DNA from 4 places in the Paenibacillus sp. J31P13 genome. Region 1 is predicted to be linked to each of the others. Evidence: riboswitches for the same ligand, from Rfam matches in the RefSeq annotation. Region 1 holds a riboswitch; each other region holds the start of a gene.
What was found. A riboswitch is a leader RNA that binds a small molecule or an ion and turns the genes downstream of it on or off. The one in region 1 is predicted to bind thiamine pyrophosphate.
Positions count from the first base shown of each region.

Region 2: it holds a riboswitch for thiamine pyrophosphate, as region 1 does, so the genes downstream of both, AC0YOD_RS06375 (ABC transporter ATP-binding protein) here and thiC (phosphomethylpyrimidine synthase ThiC) in region 1, are expected to answer to the same signal.
Region 3: it holds a riboswitch for thiamine pyrophosphate, as region 1 does, so the genes downstream of both, AC0YOD_RS02735 (ABC transporter substrate-binding protein) here and thiC (phosphomethylpyrimidine synthase ThiC) in region 1, are expected to answer to the same signal.
Region 4: it holds a riboswitch for thiamine pyrophosphate, as region 1 does, so the genes downstream of both, AC0YOD_RS26260 (ThiF family adenylyltransferase) here and thiC (phosphomethylpyrimidine synthase ThiC) in region 1, are expected to answer to the same signal.

Region 1 covers NZ_JBWDNR010000001.1:305,629-313,838, forward strand. The annotation lists gene metE (5-methyltetrahydropteroyltriglutamate--homocysteine S-methyltransferase) at 1-1,011, shown strand, start outside; gene AC0YOD_RS01195 (histidine phosphatase family protein) at 1,275-1,832, shown strand; gene AC0YOD_RS01200 (hypothetical protein) at 1,900-2,460, shown strand; gene AC0YOD_RS01205 (Cof-type HAD-IIB family hydrolase) at 2,524-3,306, shown strand; gene AC0YOD_RS01210 (class I SAM-dependent methyltransferase) at 3,384-4,118, shown strand; gene AC0YOD_RS01215 (LysR family transcriptional regulator) at 4,168-5,055, opposite strand; gene AC0YOD_RS01220 (DJ-1/PfpI family protein) at 5,159-5,749, shown strand; TPP riboswitch at 5,815-5,924, shown strand; gene thiC (phosphomethylpyrimidine synthase ThiC) at 6,022-7,791, shown strand.
Region 2 covers NZ_JBWDNR010000002.1:73,097-81,306, forward strand. The annotation lists gene thiD (bifunctional hydroxymethylpyrimidine kinase/phosphomethylpyrimidine kinase) at 1-705, opposite strand, end outside; gene AC0YOD_RS06365 (ABC transporter substrate-binding protein) at 743-1,798, opposite strand; gene AC0YOD_RS06370 (ABC transporter permease) at 1,795-2,571, opposite strand; gene AC0YOD_RS06375 (ABC transporter ATP-binding protein) at 2,552-3,328, opposite strand; TPP riboswitch at 3,417-3,519, opposite strand; gene AC0YOD_RS06380 (SLOG family protein) at 3,608-4,162, shown strand; gene AC0YOD_RS06385 (DUF2087 domain-containing protein) at 4,548-5,153, shown strand; gene AC0YOD_RS06390 (hypothetical protein) at 6,263-7,660, shown strand; gene AC0YOD_RS06395 (class I SAM-dependent methyltransferase) at 7,759-8,210, opposite strand, start outside.
Region 3 covers NZ_JBWDNR010000001.1:643,980-652,189, forward strand. The annotation lists gene cysK (cysteine synthase A) at 1-725, shown strand, start outside; gene AC0YOD_RS02730 (glycosyltransferase) at 1,765-3,264, shown strand; TPP riboswitch at 3,382-3,494, shown strand; gene AC0YOD_RS02735 (ABC transporter substrate-binding protein) at 3,717-4,715, shown strand; gene AC0YOD_RS02740 (thiamine-binding protein) at 4,776-5,078, shown strand; gene AC0YOD_RS02745 (ABC transporter permease) at 5,068-5,847, shown strand; gene AC0YOD_RS02750 (ABC transporter ATP-binding protein) at 5,991-6,788, shown strand; gene AC0YOD_RS02755 (TatD family hydrolase) at 6,792-7,601, shown strand; gene AC0YOD_RS02760 (glucosaminidase domain-containing protein) at 7,795-8,210, shown strand, end outside.
Region 4 covers NZ_JBWDNR010000014.1:4,682-12,891, reverse strand. The annotation lists gene ytvI (sporulation integral membrane protein YtvI) at 1-507, shown strand, start outside; gene AC0YOD_RS26265 (glycosyltransferase family 4 protein) at 592-1,752, shown strand; TPP riboswitch at 1,824-1,927, shown strand; gene AC0YOD_RS26260 (ThiF family adenylyltransferase) at 2,334-3,434, shown strand; gene thiE (thiamine phosphate synthase) at 3,475-4,329, shown strand; gene AC0YOD_RS26250 (thiazole synthase) at 4,335-5,159, shown strand; gene thiO (glycine oxidase ThiO) at 5,159-6,286, shown strand; gene AC0YOD_RS26240 (FecCD family ABC transporter permease) at 6,470-7,510, shown strand; gene AC0YOD_RS26235 (FecCD family ABC transporter permease) at 7,513-8,210, shown strand, end outside.

The DNA of each region.
Region 1 (8,210 bases):
TTGCCGATTTTTCCAACAACGACAATTGGCAGCTTCCCGCAATCAGCAGAGGTACGTAAAGCCCGTCAACAATGGCGTAAGGGTGATTGGAACAACGAGCAGTATGCTAACTTTATTCGTGAGCAGATTGATATTTGGATTAAGCTTCAGGAAGAGATTGGACTGGATGTACTTGTACATGGTGAGTTTGAACGTACAGATATGGTTGAATTTTTTGGCGAGAAGCTTGCAGGCTTCGCGTTCACCCAATACGGTTGGGTACAGTCATATGGTTCCCGCTGCGTAAAACCGCCAATTATATTTGGAGATGTAGCATTCGAGAAAGCGATGACTGTTGAGGAAACCAAGTATGCTCAGTCCAAGACTGACCGTCCTGTAAAAGGAATGCTGACGGGACCGATTACAATAATGAACTGGTCGTTTGTCCGCGAAGACATCACGCGCGAGCAAATCGCTTACCAGCTTGCCTATGCACTTAGACAAGAGGTAGAGGCGCTTGAGGATGCAGGTATTGGTATGATTCAAGTTGATGAGCCTGCTGTTCGTGAAGGACTGCCGCTTAAGGAAGAGGATCAAGCGAACTATTTAGCATGGGCTGTCAAAGCATTCCGCATGACTACCTGTACGGTTCAGGACACGACACAAATTCATACGCATATGTGTTATTGTGAGTTCCATGACATGATTAATTCCATTGAAGCAATGGATGCAGATGTTATTTCAATCGAGACATCACGCAGCCATGGTGAATTGATTCACAGCTTTGAGCTGAATACTTATAAGCTGGGTATCGGCTTAGGTGTATACGACATCCACAGTCCGCGTATTCCACGAGTGGAAGAAATGACGAGTATGATCGAACGCGCCTTGCGAGTACTGGATCCAAAGCTTTTCTGGATCAATCCGGACTGCGGATTGAAAACGCGCGGATTCGAAGAAACGGTCGCTTCCTTGCGCAACATGGTTGAAGCTACGCAAATCGCTCGTACGAAGCATTCCATAAACGTATAACAAGAGGATTAAAACATATAAGTTTTATTGAAACGTAAATGGGATATTTACGATTGCAGAGCAGGTGCCGTGGCGCCTGCTCTTTTTCTCATGAGGAGTTAGATATTTCTAATTAATCTATACTTGTGATTCGGAAAATGATTTAATAAGTTGGATAATATCTCCCTTGCAAGGGGAGCTTTCATTGAGTAAAACTCACAAATAAATATAGGATTCAAATAAACGAGGAGATGGATCATTTGAACGGAAATGAGGAAAGAGAAATGATAACGACTATTTATTTGGTTCGGCATGCACACTCGGTTTATACGGCAGATGAGAGGGGGAGACCTCTATCTTCGCGTGGTCTAGAAGATGCAAGGGGAGTAACTCAAATTCTTTCACAGGAGAAAATAGATATTGTCATATCAAGCCCTTATAGGCGTGCAATAGAGACGGTAGAAGGAATTTCTAAGAATAAGAGGACTGAAATCATAATAAAAGAAGGATTCAAAGAAAGAGAGCTATCCTCTAATCCTATTGATGATTTTGAAAGTGCCATAACAAAGGTATGGCAAGATGAATCTTTTGCATGGGAAGGTGGAGAGTCAAATGTTGTGGCACAAAAACGAGGAGTAGAAGCCTTGTTTGAGCTTTTGCAAAATAATAAGGGTAAAAATATAGCGGTTGGAACGCATGGCAACATGATGGTCTTAATCATGAAGTATTATGATAAATCCTATGACATTAGTTTTTGGAAGGGACTAGATATGCCCGATATTTATAAACTCCGTTTCGATGGATTAGTCTTGATGGATGTGGCAAGAGTCTGGGAAAGATAAGGGTTTGCAACAATAATGATCTAGTTTCGTCTATCCTTTTATATGGAAAAATTAAGGGGGAATAGATGTGAAACGATTATGCTCTATGTTATTTGTTCTATTATTGATGACTAGTGGCTGTAGTACGGAAACGGAGCGGGGGGCAAACTCCAATGTTGAGAATCGGACTAAGGAAGTAAATAAGGTTCAAAATAGTATGCCAAATGAAATGCCCAGCGACTTCGATTTCTTGGTTCGTTACGGTTACGGAGAAGTTAATAAGAATGAATTTAATACCTATGATGATACAATTACAAAAGATTTGGTTGTGAAGGGAACTGCGAATGCAAGCTTTACTTTTACAACGGATGAGATGCAAAGTATTTATGAGAAAATGAAAAAGATTAATATAATGGGAAAGAAAAAGCTCAAACCATCTAAAAAAGGGTGCTTACAGACTCCTTATAGTGTTGATAATTGGGAAGTAACAGTAGCTGGGAAAAAAGAAGCGTTTGTATGGTCTGAGGAAAATTGCGAGCTAACGGATGATGCCAAGCAGCTAAAGGAATTACGAGAATTTATACGAAACATCGTTGAGGAAAAAGCGGTATATAAGGAACTGCCAGCAGCAGAAGGCGGTTATGATTGAAGCTTAGAAGAAAGCAGGTCTATTCGCATTAATGATAGAATGGAACCATAGCGGGGGAATTTAATGAGTATAAAAATTGTTTTCTTCGATGTTGACGGAACCGTTGTAGATAATGAAACAGAGAAAGTACCGGTATCAGCTATTCAAAGCATCAAGAAATTACAAGAAAAAGGTATTCATGTCGTATTAGCTACGGGTCGATCATACTTTTTTGCAAAGTCGGTAGGGGAATTGCTTGGTGTTCATAACTTTATTAACTTTAGCGGTGCTTACATAAGATTGGATGGAAAAGAAATTTACAAAGACCCTATTTCCAAGGAAGACTCTGATCGTTTGGTCGAAATAAGCCATGTAAAGGGCGATCATTTATCTTGTTTCGGCATAGAAGAATCATACTCAAACGGACAAGCGAAAGAGATTGCTCTACCCATTTTGAAACATATAGATTGCCATGAGATTCCGAATCTGTTCCCTGAGCATGTTGTGGAATATATGGGTATGTGTTTATTTTTAGACAAGGGTGTTATTGAAGATTATAATAAATGGTCAAGCGATCTTCAGTTTTATCATTGGGGAAGTAATATACCAAACGCGTATAATATTGAGAGAAAAGGCAACACCAAAGCGAGAGCATTAAAAAAGGTATTAAAACATTTTAACATTAGTTCGGAAGGAGCAATGGCCTTCGGGGATGGTGGAAATGATATAGAGATGCTTCGAGCGGCTAAGATTGGGATTGCCATGGGAAATGCAAGCGATAGTTTGAAAGAAAAGGCAGATTTCGTGACGAAAAGCGTTAATGAGGATGGCTTAGCATATGCCCTTAAGAAATTTCAAGTCATCTAAAAAGAATGTTAGAGACTCAATACAAAACATTATTTTTTGACCAGACAATAATATTCAATAGTGGAGGCTTTCATTTTATGAAACAAAATAAATATGATGATTTAGGTTTTTTTGAAAATTACAGCCAGATGCCTCGTTCGGTTGATGGACTAAATGCTGCTGGGGAATGGACGGAGCTCCGTGCAATGCTTCCTGAGCTGCGCGATAAAAAGGTGCTTGATCTTGGTTGTGGCTTTGGCTGGCATTGCCGATATGCGCGTGAACTGGGAGCTAAGTCAGTGGTGGGCGTAGATCTTTCAGAGAATATGTTGGAGCGGGCTAGAGCGATGACCAATGATTCAGACATTTCGTATCAACGACTTGCTATCGAAGACATCGATTTTCCAGCAGGGGAATTTGATGTGGTGCTAAGCTCGCTTGCACTCCACTACGTGGAGGATTTCGATAGTATTTGCAACAAAATTTATGAATGCTTAGCCCCTGGCGGGACTTTCGTTCTCTCATTTGAACATCCGGTTTTCACTGCGCTTGCTGCACAAGACTGGCACTACGGACCGAATGGTGAGAGATTGCATTGGCCAGTTGATGATTACAGCAGTGAAGGGTCGCGGCATGCAAGATTTTTGGACAATGATGTCGTTAAATACCATAGAACGGTTGCTACTCATATGAACGGACTGATTCAAGCAGGCTTTAGAATTACGAAGGTTTCGGAGCCTCAACCGACGCAAGAAATGCTGGAATCGATTGACGGCATGCGCGATGAGCTTCGTCGTCCTATTTTCCTCATGATAGCAGCAATTAAAGACTAGGTAAAGAAGTCCCTTTTGGGGCTTCTTTTTTTTATTAAAGATCATCGGACTATTTAGAATCATGGCTCAAAACCATCTCAATGAACTTCCTATGAGCTTTGGACAACCATTTATTTTTATGATAAGAGATTTGGGCATAAAACATAAGATTTTCACAAGAAGATGCTATCATTTTCAGTTTATTGTCTCGCAGCAATGCTTCCACACTTATGTTTGGCATCAAGCTAATCCCTAATCCGCTTGCAACACACTGTTTCATAGCCTCCATACTTGTGAATTCCAAATAATTAGATGTCCCAATTCCCTTCTCAACTAAATATCCTTCAAAGAATCGTCTTAACGAACAATTTTTCTCACTAAAAATGATACACTCACCATTTGCCTCTTCTATGGTTTTAATCGAATGGTTACTTTCCCCTACAAAGACCAAAGGCTCTTCGGAGTAGACTTCAGTTATTAGTTGTGGATCGCTAACCTGTGGTTCTAATGTTATCGCAATGTCTAGCTCACCTGAATGCAGTCGTTCACGCAGAGGCATACAATTATCATTTATTAGGGATATCGTAACCTCTGGATATTGCATTTTATACGTGGATAACACCTCTCCAAGTTTGTATACGGTCATCGTTTCGGATGCACCTATGCGGAGATCACCTTTTATTGTGGAGTCATCAGAAGAAATATGTGTAATTTTTGAATAGACGGACAGTAACTCTACTACATAATGATAAAGTTCCTGCCCTACCATGGTGAGTTGAATTTGCTTGCCTAATCGGTCAAACAAAGGAACACCAATCTCATCTTCAAGCTGCTGTATATGAGAAGTGATAGATGCCTGTGAGTACTGGAGACTTTGAGCTGCCTTTGTGAAGCTATTCAACTCCACGACTGCTTTGAATGATTGAAATTGACGGATTTCGATTTCTATCTCCTCCATGTATCGGGATTGTTATCAGAAATTCTAAATATATAAATTAGTTATTTCAATTTTACTGATGAGTTATTCTATCATATGATTCAATACAAAGGAGATGATTCATGTGAAAAAAGTATGTTTACTTCTACCGAATGGTTTTGAAGCCGTTGAAGCAAGCGTGTTTACAGATGTGATCGGATGGAATAAAGCAGAGGGAGATGGATCAACGGAACTTGTTACAGTTGGAACACGAAAGGAACTGAAATGCACCTGGAATTTTACGGTAATACCTGAGAAGGTTTTATCAGAGGTGACAGCTGAACAATTTGATGCTTTAGCCGTACCAGGCGGATTTGAAGAAGCCGGTTTTTACGAAGATGCCTATCGCGCCGATGTGCTCCAATTTATCCGTGAATTTGATAGACAAGGGAAAATCATCGCATCCATTTGTGTAGGGGCGCTGCCGCTTGGTAAAAGTGGGATTCTAAAGGGGCGAAACGCGACGACCTATAATCTAAATAATCGTAAGCGACAATTTCAATTAGAAGAGATGGGAGCAAACGTCATTCCAGATCAACCCGTCGTCATAGATAACCATATCATTACTTCATTTAACCCATCAACGGCTTTTACAGTAGCCTTTACACTTCTAGAAATACTCACTACGACAGAAAATGCAAACCAGGTAAAAAAACTAATGGGATTTCTCCCATGATTGCTTTTAAATGATGAAGTATACTTGGATATTTCTTACTTTTGAGTTATACTCTTGAGTAGCAATTATATAGTCACGGGAGCTTGGTGGGACCAGGCTGAGAGGATAGTTATAACTATCGACCGTCAAACCTGATCTGGATAATGCCAGCGGAGGAAATGGAGTTTTATTTCTATTTGTCTACTCTAAGACCGCCTCTTATTCAGGGGCGGCCTTTTTTATGGAGTAGAACATACTCCGCTTGATCAAATCACCCTATAGGAGGAATTGAGATGACAAGCGAAATGAAGAAGGATCCAATTAATCTATCAGCTTTTCCAGCAAGTCAAAAAGTATATGTAGAGGGTTCACGACCAGACATTTTGGTGCCCATGCGGGAAATTACACTCAGTCCAACCTCGGGCATTCACGGAGATGAGGAGAATGCACCGATTCAAGTCTATGACACAAGTGGTGCCTATACGGATACCGATGCCCATACGGATATCCGTCAAGGCTTGCAGCCCAATCGCTTAAGGTGGATCGAGGAACGCGGAGATGCAGAAGCTTATGAAGGAAGAGCCATAAAGCCTGAAGATAACGGAAACGCGCAGGGTAAAGCCGCGGCTGAAGTATTTCCAGCGCTTCAACGAAAACCGCTGCGAGCAAAAGGAGAAAAGAATGTCACTCAAATGCATTATGCACGTAAGGGAATCATTACTTCGGAAATGGAGTACGTTGCCATTCGTGAGAACGTAACACCGGAATTTGTAAGGGATGAGGTCGCGCGCGGTCGTGCCATTATTCCAGCGAATATCAATCACCCAGAGAGTGAGCCGATGATCATCGGACGGAATTTTTTGGTGAAGATCAACGCCAATATTGGAAATTCCGCGGTATCCTCTTCCATAGAGGAAGAGGTGGAGAAGATGAGATGGGCGACACGCTGGGGTGCAGACAACATCATGGATTTATCCACGGGAAAAAACATTCACACAACGCGTGAGTGGATCATTCGTAATTCTCCTGTTCCGATTGGAACGGTACCCATATATCAAGCACTAGAAAAAGTGAATGGTAAAGCAGAAGATTTAACATGGGAGATTTATCGCGATACCCTTATCGAGCAAGCCGAACAAGGGGTTGATTATTTCACCATTCATGCTGGCGTTTTGCTTCGCTATATTCCGCTTACTGCAAAGCGAATGACAGGCATCGTATCAAGAGGCGGCTCCATCATGGCGGCTTGGTGTCTTGCACATCATAAAGAGAACTTTTTATATACACATTTTGAAGAAATATGCGAAATCATGAAGAAGTATGATGTCTCTTTCTCACTAGGTGATGGGCTGCGTCCAGGTTCCATTGCTGATGCTAATGATGAAGCACAATTTGCTGAATTAGAGACATTGGGAGAATTAACCGCAATCGCTTGGCGTCATGATGTTCAGACCATGGTCGAAGGACCGGGACATGTGCCAATGCATTTGATTAAAGAGAATATGGATAAGCAGCTTGAAATGTGCAATGAAGCTCCTTTCTATACATTAGGTCCACTTACGACAGATATTGCTCCCGGTTATGATCATATTACTTCTGCCATTGGCGCGGCGATGATTGGTTGGTTCGGCACGGCTATGCTATGTTATGTCACTCCTAAAGAGCATCTTGGTTTACCGAATAAGGAAGATGTACGTGTAGGAGTTATCACTTACAAAATAGCAGCTCATGCAGCAGATTTAGCAAAAGGACATAAGGGTGCGCAAGATCGCGACAATGCTCTCTCTAAAGCCCGCTTTGAATTTCGCTGGCGTGATCAATTTCATTTATCATTGGACCCGGAGAGGGCACTCGAATATCATGATGAGACATTGCCAGCCGAAGGAGCTAAGACGGCACATTTCTGTTCCATGTGCGGACCGAAGTTTTGCAGCATGAGGATTTCACATGATATCCGTCAATCTACGAGAGTTCTGGAGCAAGAGGAACAGGATACATTTGAAGCAGGTATGTTAGAGAAGGCGCAGGAGTTTGTTAAGGGTGGCAGCGTTATTTATAAATAGATGAGGTTATTGAGCAAATATAGGAAGAAGGCTGCCGATTATTAAATCGGCGGCCTTCTTTATTGAAAGGTCATAGTCAATTTTTGGAGAATATATAGTGTATGATTTCAATTTATCTCATGATTTCCCCGAATGTTCTATGTAACCTATTAATGATCACCATTTGAGTCTCCTAGTGACATGCAAGAGATTACGCTTAGCGGCCCTAATATGTGTGTATGGGAGATGCGAGTTCTTCATTATGAGAGGGGGGCTTGGGTCGATCACATATTAGCAAATTCACAAGGTCCGGATTTAGAAATGTATATGAAAGCTCATTTAAATGAAGATGTCTAATTTCGTTTCAAGCTAACCGTGAAAGGTGGTTGAGACCAAAATGAGTAGAATATTCATGTGGCATTCACTTACAGCTTGGATTG
Region 2 (8,210 bases), on a different contig from region 1:
AGTTTGAACAGCTTCGGCAACGGTTTTGCCCATTGCCAGTTCAGCAGCAACCGCAGCGGAATAGGTACAGCCCGTTCCATGTGTATGACGAGTATCAATTCGATTACTCTCCATATAGACGAAGCTGTCTCCATCGTATACAAGATCAATAATTCGATCACTTTCAGTATCATGGCCGCCTTTTATAACGACGTAACGTGAGCCCATCCCGATCAAGCGTCTAGCTGCTTCTTCTCGATCGCTCATGCTGCGGATAGCCATTCTCGTTAGCAGCTCTGCCTCAGGAATGTTGGGCGTTGTGACGAGCGCAAGCGGAACTAAATGCTCAACCAGCGACTGAATGGCTTCCTGCTGGAGCAGAGAGGAGCCGCCTTTGGCGACCATGACCGGATCGATGACAAGGTTGCGCCAGTTATATTGCTTGAATTTGTCGGCTGTAATACGAATGATCTCGCTGCTAAACAGCATTCCTGTTTTTACAGCATCCGGCGTCAGATCCTCTCCAATGGAATCAAGCTGCTTGCTAATAGCAGAGCTGTCCATCGGATACACACCCTGTACGCCGAGCGTGTTTTGTGCAGTAACGGCTGTAATAACGGTCATACCGTATGCCCCTAATTCCTGAAAGGTTTTCAAATCTGCTTGAATACCTGCACCGCCACCGCTGTCCGATCCGGCTATCGTTAAAACTTTGTATACCTTCATCGAATTCTCTCCTCTATCGCATCATAATGAGTGAAAATTACAGATTGAAAAATGCATCCTCAGCTTTAATTTTAGGGGGCAGCAGCTCATTATCGACTAACCATACCCTCACTTTGTCCCAGGATAGAGCATCCTGAAAGCCGAAATCTTGATCCCCAGCATCCATCAGCGGGATGAGAATATCTAAGCTTTTCGTTTCGATTTCTTGATCAAGCGGCGAGGTTTGATCCTCATGCTGGAACAATATCGCAAGCGCTTGTTCTGAATTTTGCTCTACGAAATGCTGACCCTCGATAACAGCAGCCATGAACTTTTTGAACAAGTCCTGTTTATCCTTCAAGCCTTGATCACTAGCAACGAGTACCAGCTCATAATAATCGGGTACACCAAAGTCGGTAGGATTGATTGCCGTCATCGGATGTCCTTCCTTGGCAAGCAGCAATTGCTCATGATTGATAAAGCCGCCGATAATGGCATCTACTTTATTGGTTGAAATGGCAGGAATGAAGGAGAAGCCTACATCAATCATCTCGACCTTTTGGGAGTCGCCGCCGTCATGCGCTGTCATTGTACGCATCATCGCTTCGTATAGAGGGATGGATGAGAAGCCTACTTTTTTGCCGACCAGATCTTTAGGAGATTTAACGCTGCCGCCTTCTGGTACCATCAAATGGTTAAGCGGATGGCGAACGATTGCTGCAATGGATTTAACCGGTATGTCTTCTCCACGTGCCATTAATACCTGTGGCTGGTAGCTTAGTGCTAGATCGACTTTGCCGGCAGCCACAAGCTTCAAAGCATCATTCGTATCAGCTGGCATCTGAATATCTACTTCCAAGCCTTGCTTTTTAAAATATTCATTCTTCTGAGCCGCGTACAAGAAGGAATGAACGGCGTTGGGATACCAATCCAGCATGATGCTAACTTTTTGGAGCGGCTGCTCGGTATCAGGAGCGGGAGAAGCTGTCGGTTCTTGATTGGCGCTATTGTTCGTGCCGCCGCAGCCGCTCATCACGATCGCTATAATGCAGACGAGTATAAGGGACAGCACCCGTTTGGATTTTAAATGTTTATGTACAATTATTTCTATCATTTCTTTGTTCCTCTTTTCTTCAATGTAATGTTCTCCAAAAGCATAATAGCTGCAAATAAAAGAATGCCTAGCAGTGACAATACAAGGACTGCTGCGAACATGGAGTCGGTGTTTAAATTACTCGACATGCGCCGAGTGTAATACCCGAGCCCCTCATTACCACCCAGCCATTCGCCAATCGCCGCACCAACGACGCAATAAACGATGGACAGCTTAAGGCCGGAGAAGAAAGAAGGCAGACACATCGGGATTTTTATTTTGCGAAAAATGTCCCAGTTCGTCGCTCCCATCGTCTGCAGCAGCTCGCTGTACTCCTTATCCGTTTTGCGAAGCCCGTCATAGGTGCTGACGACAATTGGGAAGAAAGCAGTCAGGAATACAACGGCGACCTTGCTCCATATGGTATAACCAAACCACATGATGAAGATGGGCGACAAGGCGATAAGCGGAACGGTTTGACTGATGACAATGAAGGGATAAAGTGCTTTTTCGAGCGTGCGGAAGGAATGCATGGCAACAGCAAGAGCAACGCCTACGCTAACAGACAGCAGGAAGCCAAGCGCAACTTCTCGCAATGTAGCAACTAAATGTTTGCCCAGTAATAGATGGCTATCCTGGATTAATGCATTAGCAGCAGCAGAGGGAGCGGGAATGATAAAGGCAGGTACCCAGCCTAGGCGCACGATTCCTTCCCAAGAAATCAGGATGAACAGAAACAGAAGAAGGAAGAGACCATAGTCGTCAAGCCATTTTCTAAAGGGCAGTTTGCGCATGCAGTCTTCTCTCCAAATCTTGCCGAAGCATGATCAATTCAGCCTCAAAATTCATTTCGTAATGTCTCGGCCTCGGCAGGTTGACCTTGATTTCCTGTAAAGCCTGTTTGCTGTCACTCGGAAGAACATATATACGATCACTCAGTAGAATAGCCTCTTCAAGATCATGTGTAATGAAGAGGACGGTTTTATTGAGTTCACCCCAAAGCGATAGCAGCCATCTCTGCATGTCACGTTTGGTCATAGCATCAAGCGCCCCGAATGGTTCATCAAGGAGGAGGAGCTCTTGACCCGTTACGATTGTGCGCAGGAAAGCGGCACGCTGCTTCATGCCGCCGGACAGTTCATCGGGGTAAGCATCCGCATAATCGCCTAGACCAAAGCGCTCTAGCTGTTCACGTATTTGCGCAATGCCGGCAAGAGAGCTGCCCTTTTGCTTGGCTAGCTCCAGTGGGAGGGAGCAATTGCCGAGAATAGTCCTCCAAGGGAGCAGCAAATCCTTTTGCGGCATGTAAGCTACTTTCCCTAACCGCTTCGCGGTAGGTTTTCCGTAAAGCTGGATTTGTCCGCTGATTGGCTCAAGTAGACCTGCTATCATCTTGAACAGGGTGCTTTTTCCCGAGCCGCTTGCTCCGATAATAGAGACGAATTCTCCCTTCTGTACTTCCAAAGAAATGTCGCTGAAGAGAGGCGACTTAGAAGCTGAAGGGAAGGAAAAGCTTACTTGGTGAAGCGAAACCATAGAAGAAATAGACAACACCCCTAAACAAATAAAGACCCACCCATTTCCAAAAGGAAACGAGCGGGTCCCAAATTAAACAACGCAGCGCGTATGTATAAGATTGAAAGCCTCTGCTCCACTTCCCTCCGCTGGTATAATCCAGATCAGGTTCCAAGGGTCCGAAGCAATCGCTTCGTCTCAGCCGTTTGGCTCCCCTAGTGAAATAAATAGATCAATATTCAATTTTGTATTTTTTATACTATAGCATACACTGGAGAGATGTAAACCATAATTATCCGAAAAGGCGTTGAATAAATGAAAAATTTACTCGTTACCGGCTACCGTGCGCATGAGCTTAATATTTTTAACCAGAAGCATGAGGGCATCATTTATATTAAGAAGGCTTTGGCTGGAAAGCTGGTTCCACTTATTGAGGATGGACTGGAGTGGGTCATAACCCCAGGGCAATATGGCGTTGATTTATGGGCGTGCGAGGTTGTGATTGCCTTAAAAGAAATCTATCCGCAGCTAAGGCTCTCTATTATTTCGGCGTATGCGAATCCTGATGAAAAATGGAAGGACGATAAGAAGGAATTTTATGCGGAGGTGCTAAAGGGTGTCGATTATTACGCCTCAGTCAGCAATCAGCCTTATGACGGCATATGGCAGTTTACGGCGCGGGACGAACTTTTATTTCGCAAGACTGATGGTATTCTGCTTGTATACGATGAAGATGCGGGTGAGGGCAGTCCGAAGTTTTTTAAAGAAAAAGCGTTGAAGAAGCAGCAGGCAGAGGGTTACACGTACATAAGCATAAGCTCAGAAGACATTCAAAGCATCGCGGATGATGAGAATCAGTATACGGATTAATGGGAAATGGCATTGCGGATGATGAGAATCAGTATATGGATTAAAGGATGGCATTGTGGATGATGAGAATCAGTATAGGGATTAAGGGGAAAAAGCATCGTGGATGCTGAGAATCAGTAAATAGATTATGGTCAAGAAGGGCTGTTCGGAAGTGTGGGTTAGACAGGATAAGGAGTTCTCGGAAAGCTCAAGCAGGAATACTGTTTGAGCTTTTTTTTGTTCAAAATAAATAGGTTTGACAGTTGACACTTCTTCGATTAATATCTAATTAATCAAGCATCTAATTAGATGAGTGTTAAAATTGTTGATGGTCGTAAAATCAAAATAATACTCATCCATTTAAAATGATCATCGGTAAATCAAAGATCCAGTAGGAGTTGTTTCGATGCAATTAGAAAAGGTTGTGGCTTACCACAAAGCATTGGCGGATGCGACAAGAATCAAAATGCTGATCATGTTGGCAGGCGGTGAGCTGAATGGTCAAGCTTTGGCTGAGAAGCTGGCTGTTACGCCAGCCACAATTACCCATCATGCGACCAAACTTAGGGAAGCAAGCTTAATCAATGAGCGCAGGGAAAAGAACACTATTTATTTTTCGTTGAATCACTATTTTATTAAAAACAACGCGAGCGCTGCCGAACAGCTTATTTATCGGAATGCCGCCGCAGAAGGAGAAATAGAAAACATGGATGAGAATCACGAGCGTTTGCAGGCTTCTGTCATCAGAAACTTTTTTACAGGAGATGGGAAGCTCAAGCATATCCCTGCCCAGCATAAGAAAAAACTAATTGCGCTTCAGCATATCGCCTCACACTTGTCGAAGGGACAGAAATATACGGAAAAGGAAATCAATACGTTTATCAAAGGCTTCCATGATGATTTCGCTACCTTACGCAGAGAGTTTATTATGCACCAGATTATGTTTAGGGAAAACGATATATATGAGCTGAATCCGCAAGAAATGTGGGCAAAGTGGGAGACTCTGACTTAAGAGGCTCTGGAGAGTCTGGGAGGTTTGGATGATCTGGAGAGTTAGGTGAGAGTGAAAATTCCATGTGGTTTAGAGATTTGGGAGTACATGAAAGTTTGGGTAGTCTAGATTGTTGGGCGAGTCTGTAAAGTTTAAATAGTATGGATAGCTGAGTGAGACTAAAAAGTCCATGTGGTTTGGAGATTTGGGAGTACCTGAAAGACTGGATAGTTTGGATAGTAGGTTGAGTCTGTAAAATTTGGATAGTCTGGATAGTAAGGTGAGTCTGTAAAGTTTGAATGGTATGAGTAGTTGAGTAAGACTGAAAGTCCACGTGGTTTGGAGATTTGGGAGCACCTAAAAGTTTGGATAGTAAGGATAGTTGGGCGAGTCTGTATAGTTTAACTGGTATGGATAGTTGAGTGAGACTGATAAGTCCATATGGTTTGGAGATTTGGGAGCACCTAAAAGTTTGGATAGTATGGATAGTTGGGTGAGTCTGTAAAGTTTGGATGGTCTGGTGAGTTAAGTGAATCGGGAGAGTTTTATTTAGTTTTAAAGTGATTTGGTTTGGTTTAAATGAGGCTGATTTGAATAGGTTGTATGAAATATGTATTCTGATGTATTCCGATCTTCAAGATAGTTTCAGTATTTGATGTTACTGGGTTTTTCTACTTTGTCTTATACGCGATAGTTTCAGCTTTTGAAACTAAAAGGGATTTAGATTAGAGAAATCCTCTTGAACTTCGATTTAATTTAAATTACTGAAACTAATCAATGTTTTTCACTGCATCGAACTAGGTTAGTTTCAAAAAAAAATACTAGCTAGCTGCGGATAGGTCAGGGAGATGGTGTTTTAGGTTTTTTCGAGCAAAAAGCACATGACAATCAAAAGTGTAAAGTGAAAAGTAAAGAGAGCAAAGAACAAGAGCAAAGAACAAAACCAAACAACAAATAATGCCCCTTTAATAAGCTAGCGAGGGGCTTTTTTGCGTGTTTAGCTGGAATCTACTAAGCTATGAAAATAATTATGATTGACACGCTAGGATTGAGATTGCTATACTATGGAAAATATTAAATAATCCGATTAAACACATCGGAATTATGGAAACCATACGGAGGTAATGTTCATGATTAAATCACAAGCTTCATATGCAAAACTGCTAACAACATTTCTCTTAGCTTTCTCATTGGTATTTGCCGGCACGACAGCTTCAGCGTCAACACCTGCTGTTGCATCTACAGCTTCGGTAACGAATGCGCTAACAACTGCTGCGAATACCTCGCAGGAGGACGGAGCCGCGCAATATAAGCAATTTTTGAAAGAAAAGTTTGACGTTACGCTCTCAGGTACAGTAACAAAAGGTCAATTCATTCAAGCGGTAGCTGATGTGCTTGACTATAAACCTTCTGGAGAAGCGGTGGATTTCTCAGATGTAAAGAAAGGCGATGCATTGTATGATGCAGCTGCAGCATTGTATGAGAAGGGCATTCTGACAGGTCCAGCTATACAAGGTGAGCAAGTGCTTACGACTTCAGTTGCTGTTGCAATTGCTGTGCGAGCAGCTGATCTGAAAGAGCTAGCCTATACATATCCTACAGCGAAAGTAGATAAAGTACTTTCTAAGCTAAACGTAAAAAGCAGCGCGCTTGGCACAAAAGGTGCGCAAGAAGTTGCCGCAGCAGTAGATACTGGTTTGTTGCCGACTGCTCTGTACACTAATTTCAAGCCAAAGAGCCCAGCAAGCGACGAACTTATCCACACACTGCTAGGGAAAGTGCTTGTTACAAAAGGTCTTTACAAGAAGTATATCGGTTACGTGAACGATAATGATATTTATACAAAGCTGAGCAACGCATACGAGACTTCTGATATTATTGATGCTCCTAACCTCAAAAAAGTTGTGAATACCGCTTTGGAGCAGGATCTAATTACAGGATACAACGTGAAGGACTCCCGTTTTGATGCAAACTTTATTGATTCCTTGTCACTGATTTATGGACATGATGATTTCAAGCATGCTATTCAGCTGATCGGCTTGCTTCGCAGTGAAGGTCTTAATGCAAAGGTACAATTCGAGCCGAAAACATCTGCATTTATTTATTTGGCTGAATGGGGCGCTCCAGGTCCGAATGTGATCCAAATTGCGAATGGCAATTATATTAAATATGCTAAGGAATATGATCTGGAGTTTGAATTCGCGACTCCACAAGATAAAGCAGCATTTGATCATGTAATTTCAAAGTATGCAAAGAAAGATGCGGAAGATCAAACAGGTTTGATTGCCAGTTCATGGTGGCAGCCGCTGTATTATTCCAATACCGCATTAGATAACTATGAAATTATTACGAATAACTATATTACAGATAAAGACAGCCCTTATACAGTCAATCCTTTCTCCCTGAATGAGAATTCTGCTGCAGTAGTGGCGGGCTTCAAAGCAATCGATCCTAACGTAATTGTTACGCCAACACAATTTTGGGTGGACAAGCCTTTCTTCAGATATTTGCATAATGAGGCATCTTAATTTCATAATTTAATAGCCTAGTTAAAAGGGACAGCTCATCATGCAGCTGTCCCTTTTTTATATAGGAAAAACCACGTGATTAAGGCTCAGTTTCTTTCTTAAAGCGATACTTCAGGCTTTGTTAATAGCGTCCGAAAGCAGTACAATGGTCCCCACATATCACTGTGAATGGCATCAGGCACTAGCGTATTTTCAAAATCATTTGCAAAAGCTAATTCAGCAGATTCAACGCTACGTTTGAGCTGCTCTAAATCCACGGTTGGATAATCAAAGGTAAGTGCAATTTTTCCGCCGGGCTTTACGGTTCTTGCGAACTCTTTTAGACATAAGTCCTGATCAACATGTTTTAAGTGCTCTAATACAGAAATACAGAAAATGATATCAAATTTGTTATCCTCATACGGAAGGTCGGTAATGCTGGCATACGCATAGCGAACCTTTGACCAACCCTGATGGTCAACAATGGTCTGAAGCGCATCTGCACCGATATCAGCTATGATCTCGTGCTGAATCAAATCCCAAGAAGTGATTCGCGTGTCAAAGTCACAAG
Region 3 (8,210 bases), 340 kb from region 1:
TGGAGCCTACAAGCGGAAATACAGGAGTTGGTTTGGCTTTTGCAGCCGCTGCTCTTGGATATCGCTTAATTATTACGCTGCCGGAGAGCTTTAGCGTGGAGCGTCGAAAGCTTCTCCTTGCGCTTGGAGCAGAGTTAGTGCTCACACCGGCTGTCGAAGGCATGGCTGGCGCAATCAAGAAAGCAGAGGAAATAGCAGCAGCCACACCTCATTCTTTTGTGCCGCAGCAGTTTAATAATCCAGCCAATCCAGAGGTTCATCGGAAAACAACGGCGGAAGAAATTTGGCGGGACACGGACGGGGAAATCGACTTTTTTATTGCCGGTGTTGGTACAGGCGGAACGGTCTCAGGCGTAGGACAATTGCTTAAAGAAAGAAACCCTTCGGTTAAAATTGTTGCAGTCGAGCCTACCGATTCGCCTGTGCTCTCTGGGGGCAGCAAGGGCGTTCATAAGATTCAAGGAATTGGCGCGGGCTTCGTGCCCGGTAATTTCGATAGATCGGTAGTCGATGAGATTGTACAAGTGAAAAACGAGGATGCCTTCGAAATAGCAAGGCAGCTGGCTAGGAATGAAGGCTTGCTGGTCGGTATCTCATCGGGTGCTGCGGTACATGCGGCGCTACAAATTGCTCGAAGACCGGAAAACAAGGATAAGAAAATCATTATCCTATTGCCGGATACGGGTGAGCGCTACTTATCGACTGCGTTGTATCCTGAAGCTTAGTAGGTGGGGTTTAGGGAGTAGAGAGTAGTGAGTAAAGAGTAAAGAATAGCGTTGTAGGTAGACGGGTGAATTAGTTTCATATTTTAAAGCTAGATGGCATTTATGAAGTGAATTGGGTCTAGTTGTAGAGTTTATGTACGGCGGCGGGTGAATTAGTTTCATATTTTCAAGCTAGATGGCATTTATGAAGTGAATTGGATCAAGTTGTAGGGTTTATTTACAGCGGCGGGTGAATTAGTTTCATATTTTCAAGCTAGATGGCATTTATGAAGTGAATTGGATCAAGTTGTAGGGTTTATTTACAGCGGCAGGGGAATTAGTTTCAAATTATAAAGTTAGATAGCGTTTTCGGTGTGATTTGTGTCAATTAGTGTCATCGTATGAAATTAAACGAGTTGTTGCCGATAGGATGAGCTTGAGTCAGAGCGATTAGTTTCATGACATGACACTAAAGATTGGATGTTGTACGGCAGTAATCGAATAGTTGAAAATATTGAAACTAATACGCCGTTATCGTTCAAGCAAGCTGAGGGAGTTACATCAATGTAATAAAGTTACACCAACGTAATAAATATCACATAGGAAAGGGCAGCCCAGACGCGGGTTGTCCTTTTTTTTGCATAGTCTGCTTGCCTTCATTTCTCCGCTAATCAACAATATGGCCGATCCAACATATTTGATGGATACAGCTTGCTTGACGAGAATACGCGTGAGTGATGCTAATAGGAGTATGAAAAGGGATTAGTTTCATAACATGACACTAAAGATTGGATTTTGTACGGCAGTAATCGATTAGTTGAAAATATTGAAACTAATGCGCCGTTATCGTTCAAGTAAGCTGAGGGAGTTACACCAATGTAATAAAGTTACACCAATGTAATAAAGTTACACCAACGTAATAAATATCACAAAGGAAAGGGCAGCCCTGACGCGGGTTGTCCTTTTTTTGCATAGTCTGCTTGCCCTCATTTCTCCGCTAATCACCGATATGGCTGAGCCAACATATTTTATGGATACAGCTTGCTTGAGGAGGATACGCGTGAGTGATGCTAATAGGAGTATGACAAGCATTATTCTTGTTACCCGCAATAAACTTGACTATACGAAGCGGTGTGTGGAAAGCGTTAAGAGACATACCGAAAAAGGCGATTATGAGCTGATTATTGTAGATAACGGTTCGGCTGATGAGACGGTGGAATGGGCAAAGGATCAAAAAGATATAAAGATTATATCCAATGGATACGATATGGGGTACTCCAAAGCCTGCAATCAGGGAATAGAGATCGCAGCTGGAGAGCTTATTATGCTCCTCGATTACAATATGATTGTTACACCAGGTTGGCTATACGGACTGAAGCGGTGCTTGCTAAGTGAAAGCGGAATTGGCGCAGTCTCGCCTACTACGAATTCAGAAGTCTATTCCACAATAATATCAGCCGCCTATCAAACGATAGAGGAACTCGAGCTGTTTGCATCAGCACTGCATGCGAATCTGGATAAGAGCAAATGGGATGAGCGTATAACGCTCAGTCGCTGCTGCTTGCTCATGAAACGTGAAGCGTATCAGAAAGCAGGGGCTCTCGATGAGAATGCGGCGATTGCTGGGTTTGAAGGTGAGGATTACGGGCTGAGGCTGAGGTTGGCTGGCTATAGGCATATGCTCTGCGGGGATACGTTCATTCATCATTATGGGAGCGAATCCTTTAAATCTGAGCCGGAGCGGCGCCAGAAAAACAAGGAAGACGGCTTTTTAGAGAAGTGGGGTTTTCATCCCTGTCTTGCATCCCCTATAAGAAACGACTTCCACATAGTTATTCAACGGGAATCATATGAGTATAAGCACGAGAACTGCTCCATTATGGAGATTGGCTGCGGCTGCGGAGCCATGCTATTGAAGATGAAAAAGCAATTTCCTGGTGCAAGGTGGTTTGGTGTTGAGCAGAATCAGCTTGCAGCGAGGGTGGCAGAGTCATCAGGCATGAGCGTTGTGTTCCGTTCCACTGAGCAGGAAAGCTGGCGCTTGCCGGATGAGGGGCTAGACGGCATTATGATACACCATACACATGATTACGGGACACCGCAGGAGATGAAAAAACTTATAAGTCTGCTGAAGCCGAGCGGCTGGTTGATCGGCTGCTTTGCGAATCGTTTTTACTATGAAAATATACGAGAATACTTAGACCCTTCCCATACAAAGGCGCTGCAGCTGGCGAAAATGCAGTATACCCTTAAGCAGCTTGAACAATTGTATACAGAGGCGGGTTTCGTTTATATGAAGCTAACATTAGCAGAGTTGAACACAGAAAATGACCAATTAGGGTATATAGAGAAGCTGGAGCAATTAACCGGCGGTGTGATTTCGAAAGAGGAGCTTAGTGCTTCCTATTGTTTAGCTTTTGGCAAAGTTGCTTCTTCCGCTAAGGAGGAAACAGAATTATTAATATCTTCAGAGCATGGGGAGGAACATATAGAGGGGCATAGGGAGGTTCAAAGCTTACTAGTAGAAAATACTGCTGAAGCTTTAATCACAGAAGTATGAAAATGCCGCTTGAATTGGAAATTTGGTAAGCCAATAGATAGTTAGTGATAATGATTTTCAAAAAAACACTAGCCTTTTGATCGGTTTTTGCTATACAATTAAGTGGTTGACGAAACCGAATATGTTCCGGGGAGCTGGTTAGGCCGGCTGAGAGGGGATTTTCTTTACAATTCCGACCCGTTAAACCTGATCTGGATAATGCCAGCGTAGGGACAGAAGCTCTGTTTTATTAGCATGCAAGATCACACAACGTGATCCCACGTGCTGATTGAAACAGCTGCACAGCCGAATTTATGGCGTCCTCCGGATTGGGAGGACGCTTTTTTTGTTTTATTGTAGTCCATTAACCGGATACTAATGAGGATTCGTCACCTTATACAAATAGAAGCTTTGGAGAGGGGAACAAGGACATCATGAATCAGAGGAACACTGTACGAATGTCGTGGAGAAGTATGACGGCAATGCTAGTGCTTGCATTAACGCTTGCTGGCTGCGGGGCAAACAATAATGCGCCGAAAACAAATGAGCAGGAACAAGGTGGGGCTGACAAGCCACTCGAGAAGGTATCAGTCGTGCTCGACTGGACGCCTAATACGAATCATACCGGACTTTATGTCGCTAGAGATAAAGGTTTTTTCAAGGAGCAAGGCTTGGATGTTGAAATTATTCAACCTGGACAAAGCGGCGCGGATCAAATGGTTGCTTCGGGCAAAGTGGAGTTTGGCGTAAGCTACCAGGAATCCATTACGATGGCTCGCATAGCAGGCGTTCCACTTGTTTCTATCGCAGCGGTTATTCAGCACAATACATCTGGTTTCGCTTCACCGGTTGCAAAGGGCATCGATTCACCGGAGAAGTTCGAAGGCAAAACGTATGGCGGCTGGGGAGCTCCGGTTGAGGAGGCGGTTATTCAATCGCTTATGCAGGAAAAAAATGCGGATGTCAGCAAAGTGAATTTGATTAGCATGGGAGAAAGTGATTTTTTTACGGCAGTTAAGCGAGATATTGATTTTGCTTGGATCTATTATGCGTGGACAGGTGTTGAAGCCGAGCTGCGCGGCGAAAAAATCAATATGGTTTATTTGACCGATTATAGCGACAAACTGGATTACTATACACCCGTGCTTGCGACAAGCGAGAAATTGATTGCAGAGAAACCGGAAATTGTAAAAGCATTCACAGCTGCTGCGGCTAAAGGCTACGAATACAGCATTGAAAATCCAGAGGATGCCGCAGAAATTTTGATCAAGGCTGAGCCTGATCTGAATGCTGAGCTTGTGCGTGCAAGCCAAAAGTGGCTAAGTCCAAAATATACAGACGATGCGCCGCGTTGGGGCGAGCAAAAGCTCAGCGTATGGGAAAATTACGCGAACTGGATGTTTGAGCACAAGCTGCTTGAGAAGGAGCTTGAAGCAGAAAAGGCATTTACGAATGAGTTTTTACCGGAGTAATAGATGTTTGTTGTAAAAGAAGATATTATTGTGAAAAAATAGGGGAAAGAAGGAATTCAAATGGCAAACGCCTTAGTTAGCATTCAAATACTACCAACAACACCGGGCGGAGAAAGTGTTCTTCCTTACGTTGATCGTGCTATCGATATTATTAAAGCAGCTGGCGTTCCTTATCGCGTAGCTCCGCTTGAAACGACAATGGAGGGCGAGCTTAGCCATCTGCTGAGCGTTGTACAATCGATGAGCGAAGCGATGGCAGAGATGGGCTGTCCATCCGTTATTTCGCAAGTGAAAATATACTATAATCCGGCAAAAGGTGCTTCGATGGGCAGACTGCTGGAGAAATATCCTGATGGACAATAGAATTAGCATGTGGTCTAAAGTATGGCCGCCAGCCATTACGCTGGTGCTTGTGCTCGCATGCTGGCAAGCGGCAGTAACATGGGGCGGTATTGATGAATGGATGCTGCCATCACCGCTCTCTATCGTGCAAGAGGCCATTTCCATTTGGCCAAGGCTTATGACACAGACAGGAGCGACCGTGCAGCTTACGCTGCTCGGTTTTGTTGGAGGATCGGCGGTGGGCTTTGTGCTCGCCGCTTTGCTGCATTTTATTCCGGGTGTCCGCAGAGCCATTTACCCATTGATCGTATTAACACAAAGCGTACCCATTATTGCGATTGCGCCTATTTTGACCATGTTTTTCGGATACGGACAACTGCCGAAGGTAATTCTTGTCATGATGGTATGTTTTTTCCCTGTTTCTATTGCCATGCTTAGCGGCTTATCGAATCCAGACGCGCAGCTGCGCAATTATTTACAAATGATCGGTATAAGCAAATGGCAGATGTTCTGGCGATTGGAGCTTCCTCATGCCATCGTTCATTTATTCTCAGGCTTGAAAATCGCTGCCTCTTATAGCGTGCTAAGCGCAATTGTAGCAGAATGGATCGGCTCCAACAAAGGACTTGGCTCCTTTATGATCCTGTCATTCAAAGGATTCATGCCGGACAGAGTATTTGCAGCTGTCGTTATTATTGTCATTTTCAGCTTATCGTTGTTCGGAATCGTCAGCTTGGCAGAACGGCTCATTATTCGCTGGCAACCAGCAAGTGATCGTAACACGAAGTAGGTTTGCAGCGCAAACCAAGCATACGCTTACGAAGTAGGTTTGCATCGCAAACCAAGCACACGCTTACGAAGTAGGTTTGCTCAGCAAACCAAGCACATGCTTACGAAGTAGGTTTGCTCAGCAAACCTTTAGGAGATGAAGACTTGAACAAGAATATAGCTGATATTCGCAGTGAGACGCTGCGGGTGGAGGGAATTCGGAAGCAATTTGGTAAAGGTTCCTCTAGCAAAGAGGTGCTTGGCGGCATCTCGCTTACGGTTGGGGATGGAGAGTTTGTGTCCATAATTGGTCCTTCCGGCAGCGGGAAGACAACGTTGTTTCAGATCATTGGCGGCTTGCAGAAGCCTTCGGAAGGCGAAATCTGGATTAACGGGGAGCAGACAACAGGAGAACGGGGGCATATTTCGTATATGCCACAGCAATCCGCGCTGCTTCCGTGGCTCACCGTAGCAGGGAATATTGAGCTTTCGCTCACGATTTCGGGTGTTGATCGAGCAGAAGCCAAGCTGAAAACGAAGGAATGGCTGGAGCGAATAGGGCTGGATGAATATGCAGCTGCCTACCCGCATGTATTATCAGGCGGTATGCTGCAGCGAGTGTCCTTTCTTCGTGCGCTGCTGGCACCGCAGCGACTGATGCTGCTGGATGAACCATTCGGTGCACTGGATGCTCTAACTAGGCTGCATATGCAGCAATGGCTTATGTCGATTTGGGAGGAAAACCGCAGATCGGTGCTCCTCGTTACACATAGTATTGAAGAGGCGCTGTTTTTGTCTGATCGAATCATTGTGCTCTCAGCGGCGCCAGCTGTCGTATTAAATGAATTCAAAGTTACATTTCAGCGGCCGCGCAGCGAAGCGTTATGGACGGATCCGGCGTTTAATGAACGGAAGCAGCGAATTTACGAGCTGCTGAGGGTCGGTGTGAAGGAGCGAGTCTAACACATGACAAGTAAAATGAACGGGTACATAGATGGGCATATTCATGTTGATTTATATGCTGCGGAGGAGCGGGATGAGCTGCTGAATAGAGCCTTTAGCGAGGGCGTATCAGCCTTGGTAGCTGTCTCGATGCATTTGCAATCTGCTATTGTGAACCGAGAACTCGCGCTTCGCTATGGGAAGCGGGTGCATCCAGCTTACGGCTTTCATCCCGAGCAGAGTATTCCGTCAGAGTCAAAGATAGATGAGCTGTTCACGTGGATTCTCTCGCGCCATGCTGATGGCGAGTCATTCGCAATCGGGGAGGTTGGTTTGCCTTTTTATACGAGAACAGAGTTAGAATCAAAGGGCATATCTTTTGATGAGGCGCCTTATCTGAAACTGCTCGAGAGGTTCGCCGCTTTGGCTGCGGAGACTGATCGTCCGATTGTGCTGCATGCCGTTTATGAGGATGCAGATAAAGCATGTGACATCCTTGCCAAGCATGATGTGCGCAAGGCGCATTTCCACTGGTTCAAAGGCAGTGAGGAGACGATCAAGCGTATGGCCGCAAGCGGCTATATGGTTTCCATCACGCCTGATGTCGTTTATGAGGAAGAGATTCAAAGTCTCGTAAGACAATACCCTTTGGACTTGCTTATGGTAGAGACTGACGGTCCTTGGCCATTCGAAGGTCCCTTTGCGGGAGAAACGACTCGGCCAGCAATGGCTGCTGTTGCAGCGCAGCATATCGCGCGAATAAAAGAGCTGCCCCTTGATCGCGTCATGGAAACCTTGCTAACCAATACGCAAAGATTTTACAGAATAGAATAGAAGAAAGGAGCCGTTTCATGCGATCTATGATCGATCCTATGAAACGGCTCCTATTTTATTGAAATGGTATTCTTTCCTGCCGCTTTGTCCATTGCGACTGAGGTTGTCTCTGCATAAGAAGATAAGGACCGCATGGTTATTCCATATCATTGGGAGGCATCATTCACAAAAGGCGGGAGAAAGGAGTCAAGAGATGGCAGCTTTGACAAGAGATCAATTTTTTGCGACATTGGCGCCAACGGTTATACGTGTAACGCAAGAGGGTTCAAAGCTATTTCCTTCCGTACGACTAGCGCAAAATTTGCTAGAGACCGGCGGGGTTATTCATCCGTGGAACAACTTAGGCGGCATTAAGGTCGGCAGCGGCCAGACAAATGCTTACTGGCAGGGTGAAGCTGTTGTTAAAGGAACATGGGAATATATTGATGGTCGCAATGTAAGTATGAGAGCAGCTTTTCGTGCCTATAAGAGTGTGTATCATTATTATAAGGATGCTGATTTGTTGTTCAATAATGCGCGTTATGAGCGGGTCCGTAAAGCACAGACGCCAGAACAACAAGCGGATGCCCTGCAGGCATCAGGATATGCGACTGATCCGACGTATGCGTC
Region 4 (8,210 bases), on a different contig from region 1:
ACGACGGTATTATCCCTGTTTGACGAGAAATCGCAGCCGCAGGTTAGCGAAGTGCTGGTCAACTTGAGAAAATCAATATTCGGTTTCTTGCGATCACAATTCATATTAAGTGCCCTTACATATATTCTTTCATTAGTCGGTTTGCTTATTTTGGATGTAAAATACCCACTTGCCATCGCTTTACTCATTATTATCGTCGATATTATGCCGATCCTTGGAACGGGGTCTGTGCTTGTGCCTTGGGGCACCTATCTCATGCTTACCGGGGATGTCTTCACCGGTTTAGGACTAATCGTGCTATTTCTTATCATTACAGTATTTCGGCGTATCGTGGAACCAAAAATTCTTGGAGATGCCGTAGGCATCGGTTCATTGTCAGCGCTCATAAGCTTGTATGTTGGCTTCAAGCTTGTCGGAGTGGTTGGTGTTTTTATCGGACCGTTAGTTGTGATTATCTATATGGCTGCTCGCAAGGCAGGATTATTCCAATTGAAAATCAAGCTTTAAGAACGAACGTATTGCCGTGTCAAACCATTTGGACGGAGCGTATGATACTGCAAATAGCAGATCATATAGGAGGCTTTCGTATAAATGGCATCTATTAAAGTTGCGATTGTTACCCCGGGTTCCTTTCCTATTCCATCACCAGGAAGCAGCTCTGTTGAGAGGGTTGTAGAGAAATTCGCTCCACTGTTAAAGCCATATGCGGAACCTCGAATTTTCGGAAGATTAAGCAATCGGCTGCCTCGTAGAGGTAAGTTTAAAGGTATTGTTTGTGAAAGGTTCTCTGCGGCCAACAAGCAGAAGTATATTCATGCGGTCTCACATGCAGTCCGACGTTTTGTACCAAATGTCATAGATGTCGAGAATCGTCCGCAATTTGTTCCCATTATCAAAGGAATAAACCCAGGCAAACCTGTCTGGCTTTATTTGCATTCCTCTACGTTTATTAGCCCGGCGCATATTTCTCCTGCTAAACTGCGTGCTTGTTTGAGCGCGGCTGATAAAATCATCGTAAACAGCCAATTTTTGAAGCAACTCGTCATATCCAAAGTGCCTAAGATCGCTGCAAAGCTGCATGTCATTTATCCTGGTGTCGATACGGTGCGCTTTCCTTCACAATACTCACCTAAGGGTGCAGCTGAAAGGAATAGACTCCGAAAGAAAAGAGGAATGACCGGCAAAAAAGTTGTGCTGTTCATGGGAAGACTTATTCCGCTCAAAGGCGTGCACCATTTGCTTAACATCGTTCCAGAGCTAGCAAGAAAACATCCCGATCTTTTAGTCGTCATTGTAGGGAGTCCATTCTATGGGTCGCATCGCAAAACTGCATATGCGCGCAAGTTGGAGCGGTTAGGAAAAAAGAGCGCGGGTCATGTTCGTTTTGTTCCTTACGTACCCCATTCTGAGGTGCCCAGCTGGATGCTCGTTGCCGATATCGCCGTCGTCCCGTCAGGTCAACGAGAAGCATTTGGTCTTGTCAATGTAGAGGCAATGTCATGTGGAGTCCCTGTTGTTGCTACTCGTGCAGGAGGCATGAAAGAAATTATACGAAATGGCGTAACGGGTTATCTGGTTAGTCCGACTGCTGTTGAAGCGGGGTTGAAGGAGAAATTACAGCTGCTATTGAGTGATAAGAAGCTGCGGCAGAAGCAAGGCCGCCGCAGCCGTGAGCGAGTGAATCAGACATTTACATGGCGTCATACGGCAAATCGTTGGAAAAAACTGATGAAGGAAAGCGGAATAAAGTAAACATGATTTGTAGTGGTTATGGGAAATACAGGGTTGACAGCAATCTTTCTTTGACTGTATAGTCAAACAAGGATATCCACTAGGGGCGCCGTTACGGCTGAGATAAAGCGAATGCTTTGGTCCCTTTGAACCTGATCTGGGTTATGCCAGCGTAGGAAAGTGGGATTGTGCGTTCATGCAAAGCGCGAGTGCGACTCTGTCTGAGAGCTGAAGTATCAGCTTGAATAGGACGAATGACAGAGCAGCCCTTCCTCCGGTATTTCTACTTTCGGAAGGGAACTCGTAACTGACGACACATTTCAACCGCTCCTTCGCCGGAGCGGTTTTTTTTTGTTGGATAGGACACATTTCATCTTGTCAGAGATGATTGGTGAAACCGATCTTCGCCCGGCGATAACCGTTCATGCAGTCTGTTACAGGTATGCATGACAGCGGTGCTTCAAACTTTCTTAGTGCTTGTATAGACCTCTAGGAGGAATTCTTATTATTCCGTTTGGGAGGTTTTTTTGTTTTGGGAATCAGAAATAATCGGCTTTCACAAAGGTGTAGCTTTTGCTTGAGAGCAGCAAGGAGTATGATTCATGCATGATGAGGGAGATTCGATATGGTCGGATCGTTATTCGAGACAAGTTAGATTCTCTAAGATAGGCCAGAGGGGACAACTAAAGCTTGCTGACTCTTGCGTGCTTATTGTCGGCGTTGGTGCGCTTGGCACAGCTCTTGCGGAGCATATGGTTCGAGCTGGTGTAGGAGAGGTTAGGCTGGTAGATCGTGATTACGTGGAGCCTAGTAATTTGCAAAGGCAAACATTGTTCGATGAAGCCGATGCGTTAGCCATCCTTCCAAAGGCTGTAGCAGCAGCTAATAAGCTTCAAAAAATAAATAGGGAAGTTCATATTACTCCATATGTAGTGGATGTGAATAAAGGAAATGCGGAAGATCTTTCCGCTGGCGTACATGTTGTCCTTGATGGGACTGATAACGCAGCGACAAGATTTGTCATGAGTGACAGTTGCTTTGAGCATAGAATTCCATTTATTTATGGCGGTGTTGCAGGTGCTCAAGGTATGAATGCAACACTCATACCTGGTCAAACGGCTTGTTTGCGTTGCTTGATCGGTGTGAAGGAGTCAGAGGGCGAAGTTGATACATGCGATACGGTTGGTGTACTTGCTCCAGCAGTTTCCTTTATAGCTTCCTTGCAAGCGGCAGAAGCGATCAAGCTGCTTACCGGAAATGAAGCAGCAATGCGTCAAACTTGGCTAAGTGTTGATCTATGGTCATTCAAGCTGAGGGAATCAAAGCTGCCGCCGGGTAGGGAGGATTGTCCCGTCTGCGGCAAGCTGAACGATGAAGGGGCCAATGACGGATGGGTAGAGACAGGAACAGAGACCGGCCCTTATTTTGATTCACAAGACGAAGAAATAAGTTCAGCGGTGCTTTGCGGCAGGGATACCGTACAGGTGAGTCTTGGCGGAAAACTTAGCCTAGTGAGTGTTGAAGCGTATCTAAAAGAGATGAATATTTCATTAACCGTAAATCGTTATCTCGTGCGTGCCATGCTTCCCAATGATTTGCGGCTTGTTATTTTTGGGGATGGACGAGTGCTCGTACAAGGTACGACTGATTCAGATGAGGCGGTTGCGATTTGTAGACATTACTTACTTGGTTTGTTGGAGTAATAAGACTGAAATCGATTTTAGAAAGAGGGGATGAGAACGAATGAGCAAAAAAAATTGGCTGGACTTTCAATTGTACGTCATAACCGCTGAGGCCAATCATCCGGGGAGACCCATGATTGAAGTAATGGAGCAGGCGCTGGTCGGAGGGGCGCAAATTTTACAGCTTCGAAATAAAACAGGTACAAGAGCAGAGGTGCTGGAACAAGCTAAAGCATTGCGGGTTTTAACTAGAAAATACAACGTACCCTTCATCATTAACGATTATCCGGATATCGTTCTGGAGTCGGGTGCAGATGGCGTTCATTTAGGGCAAGATGATATGTCCATTGCAGAGGCAAGGCGGATGTTAGGACCTGATCGAATTATTGGCATCTCAACACATCATGTGAAGCAAGCTTTGGATGCAGAACAAAACGGTGCTGATTATATCGGTGTAGGACCTGTTTTTCCAACGGATACGAAGCCGGGGCGAGCTGCTGTTACCACAAGCTATGTTACAGAGGCAGCAAGGGCAGTATCCATACCGTTTGTGGCGATAGGCGGCATTACGGAAGAGAATGTGAATGAGGTACTTGCTGCTGGAGCGACGCGAATATGCGCTGTATCTGCAATTGTGGGCAGCTCAGATCCAGCAGGCGTCTGTCGTTCATTACTGGAAAGCATCCACTTCGCTGGGGCCGTGCATGGACGAGAGCAGAGGCGATTGATGGTGAACGGAATCGAAGAGCAAACGGCTGCGAAGACCGTCGAGGAGCTGGTTATAGCTCTAGGACAACATAATAAAAAGCTCATTATCGAGCTGGACGGCGTAATTGTGCAACGCGCATTATGGGCGGATACAAAGCTTCATAGCGGCTCTGTTGTAGAGCTTATACATTTTGTAGGAGGGGGCTGAAGAGGATGGTTACAAGTTGGAACGAGGATCCTTTCGTAATAGGAGGTCATACACTTTCATCTCGCTTCTTATTTGGAACGGGACGATTTCCTAGTCCGGCTGTCCTGCAGCAAGCTCTCGAGGCATCTGGCTCCGAGGTCATTACGTTCGCGGTACGGCGTGTTAATCTGGAGAGTGTTGAGGATGATTCCGTGCTGCAGCATATTGAAGGAAAATCGATTATATATTTACCCAATACATCAGGCGCAAGAACGGCAGAGGAAGCCGTTCGAATTGCGAGACTCGCTCGTGCGGCTGGTCTAGGCGAGTGGATCAAGGTTGAAATTAGCGGTGATCCGCGTACGCTGCTTCCTGATCCCATTGAGACGCTGCGCGCAACGGAACAGCTTGCCAAAGAAGGATTTATTGTATTGCCATATACCTCAGACGATCCGATGCTATGCCGTAAGCTGGAGGAAGCGGGAGCAGCAGCCGTAATGCCGGGCGGATCGCCCATCGGAACTGGATTAGGCTTGTTAAATCCGTATAATTTGGGACTTATTGCAGAGCAATCAAAGGTGCCTGTGATCATTGATGCCGGCATTGGCTCACCAAAGGATGCAGCGGAGGCGATGGAGCTTGGAGCGGCTGGTATTCTAGCAAATACGCCGATCGCGAAAGCACAGGACCCCGTGCGAATGGCGCGCGCGTTCCGTTTAGCGATTGAAGCGGGACGTTTAGCGAGACTTGCAGGTCGTATTCCTAAGAAGCGCTACGCTTCGGCAAGCAGTGATTGGGCAGGCTCCCTCTATGAAACAGCATCAGTCAGCTTTAAAGGAGAGGAATCGTAATGCCGCAATCGGTTATCGTGCTGGGCGGAGGCATTATTGGACTATCGAGTGCCTTTGAAGCAGCGTGTAGAGGTATGGAAGTTACGCTAATCGAGCCTGGCAAGCTAGGCGGGCAAGCATCTGGAGCAGCAGCAGGTATGCTTGCTCCTTTCTCCGAAAATACAGAGCAGCCGGATGATTTTTTCCAACTTTGTCTCAGCAGCCTAAGAAGCTACCCGGGATGGATAGAGAGAGTAGAAGAGCTATCCGGAGTATCTACAGAGTGGATGAAAAGCGGCAGCATCAATGTATTCATGCATGAGGCGGATGAGTTGCCTATTCTATCGCGTTTGCAATGGCAAAATGAATGGGGAGCGGACGGGGAGTTGATTGATGGGAATCAACTCCGCAAGCTGGAGCCAATGCTTGCGAAATCTGCTTTTTCCGGTGTATTTATGCCGCATGAAAGTCATGTATATGCACCTAAGCTCGTTGAGGCGCTGGAAGCAGCATGTCGAAGGCTGGGCGTGAAATTACTGGATCAGGCAGGGGAAATCGAGGAGGCAGTTGTTCATTCCAGCGGCGGTGTATCTGTCCGTGCCCGTGCTGTGGAGAATATCGTCCATGCGGATAGGCTCGTTGTGAGCGCAGGTGCTTGGACCAGCTCCTATGAGAATTGGTTTGGTCTCTCTATTCCGATTCATCCTATTAGAGGACAGATATGCGCTTTTCAGCGTGAAAAGAATGAAGTACATCATATGATCTTCTCAAGCCAAGCCTATTGGGTGGGCAAGGGAAATAACAGGCTTGTTTGCGGAGCATCTGAGGATGTAGCCGGCTTTGATACAAGGGTAACTGACCGCGGCATAGGACGTTTAATTCGAAGCAGTAACCGTTTGTTTCCCTATTTAGAAAAGAAAGAGACAGTGCATCGCTGGGCGGGCTTACGTCCTGCTACGAGAGATGGCCTTCCGCTTCTAGGCATGCTGAACGCTAATCCGTCGGTTATAATGGCGGCTGGGCATTATCGCAATGGCATTTTATTAAGTCCAATTACGGCTTCTATTGTTGCTGATTTGTTGGAAGGGAAAGCGAATCAGAATAAAATTTCTGCATTTGCACCTAATCGTTTTTCGGCTGGTGGATGAATGTATTCATAATAGCATTGAAAAAAATAAAAAAATCTGCTATATTGAAAACGATAATCGTTATCAATGAAGTGGATTTATTTTTTTACATAAGTACGGAATAGCAATTTAATTACTACGGAAAATATGTTTATAGGATTATACTTATAAACCCAAGTTTACATAAGGAAAGGTAGTTAGAGGATGGCTTCTAGTTCTAGTGCGAAAGAATTGAAGGGCGCAAAACTGCGCACGCGGCCGATTACGGCTACTATTATTTTGATTGGCGGATGTGCTGCATTACTATTTTCCTTAGCCCTATCTATTTCTGTAGGGGCTGCGAACATTAGTTTATCTACGGTTTGGGAATCTGTTTTCCATTTTAATCCGAACCTGACACATCATCAAATTATTAAAGAGCTGCGTATGCCGCGTGCGCTGGCGGGTGCATTAGTAGGTGCTGCATTTGCTGTTTCCGGCGCAGTCATGCAAGGAATGACACGGAACCCCCTTGCCGATTCCAGTTTGCTTGGGGTAAATGCCGGTGCTGCTTTTATGCTGGCTGTTTGTTTTGCCTTTTTTCCGTCTGTGTCGTATACAGGACTTATGGTCATCTGTTTTGCAGGAGCGGCTGTAGGACTTGGGCTCGTCTATGGGATTAGTTCTATGGCTAAAGGAGGATTAACACCGGTTCGTTTAACTTTGGCTGGAGCAGCGGTAGGCGCACTTTTGCTTGCTTTGACAGAAGGAATAGCAATCTATTTCCGCATCGGTCAGGATTTGGCCTTTTGGTATGCTGGAGGACTTGCCGGAACAAAATGGACTCAAATTCAAGTTGCTGCTCCATGGTTATTAGGTGGATTGCTAGCTGCTGTTGCTCTTTCACGTTCCATTACACTTCTAAGCTTAGGTGAGGAAGTTTCTAAGGGACTCGGACAGCGGACAGGCTTGGTCAAAGCAGCGGGTGTGCTTGTCGTATTACTTTTGGCCGGCATATCTGTATCATCAGTAGGTTCCATTGGCCTTGTTGGTCTTATAATCCCACACATTGCGAGAGCTCTAGTTGGTGTAGACTATCGCTGGATTATTCCTTGTTCGGCTGTGCTTGGAAGTCTATTGATGCTGCTCGCAGATATAGGCTCTCGTATGGTTAATCCGCTGCATGAAACGCCGGTCGGTGTTATTATCGCTGTAATCGGTGTTCCCTTCTTCTTGTATCTCATCTCTAAAATGAAGGGGGAATAGCGATGAATTCATTATTTATTACGGAAACCGAACAGCGTAGAAGAAGACGTTCAACGATAGTCATGATCACGCTTGGTGTAATGATTATTGCTGCATTTATTATTAGTATGAATACGGGTCTTATTCGATTAACGCCATTAGAGGTTGTCAAAACATTATTTGGTGCTGGTACGGTTAACCAAGAGCTTATATTATTTGATTTTCGCTTGCCGAGGATCGTTATTTCCATTTTGATCGGTGCAGGTTTTGCGGTATCAGGATGCATTATTCAAGGTTTATCACGTAATCCGCTTGCGGACCCTGGGCTTCTTGGTATAAACGCAGGTGCAGGACTAGCCGTTATTTTATTTATTACATACTACCCAACTTCAGAGCGCGGTTCCATTTTTTTGATGCCGATACTCGCTTTGATCGGGGCAGCCTCTACTGCGCTGCTCATTTATGTTCTTTCTTACAAGAAGCATAAAGGCTTATTGCCCACACGAATGATTTTAGTTGGTATCGCTGTAGCAGCTGGGATAGCCGCAGCCACACAAATACTAACCCTGCGGCTTGATCCCAATCAATATAATTTTTATGCTGTATGGATGGCAGGCAGTATCTGGGGAACGAATTGGAAGTATGTGCTTGCGTTACTGCCGTGGCTTATTATTATTTTTCCATTCGTACTCTATAAATCCAAGGTGCTTAATGCGTTGAA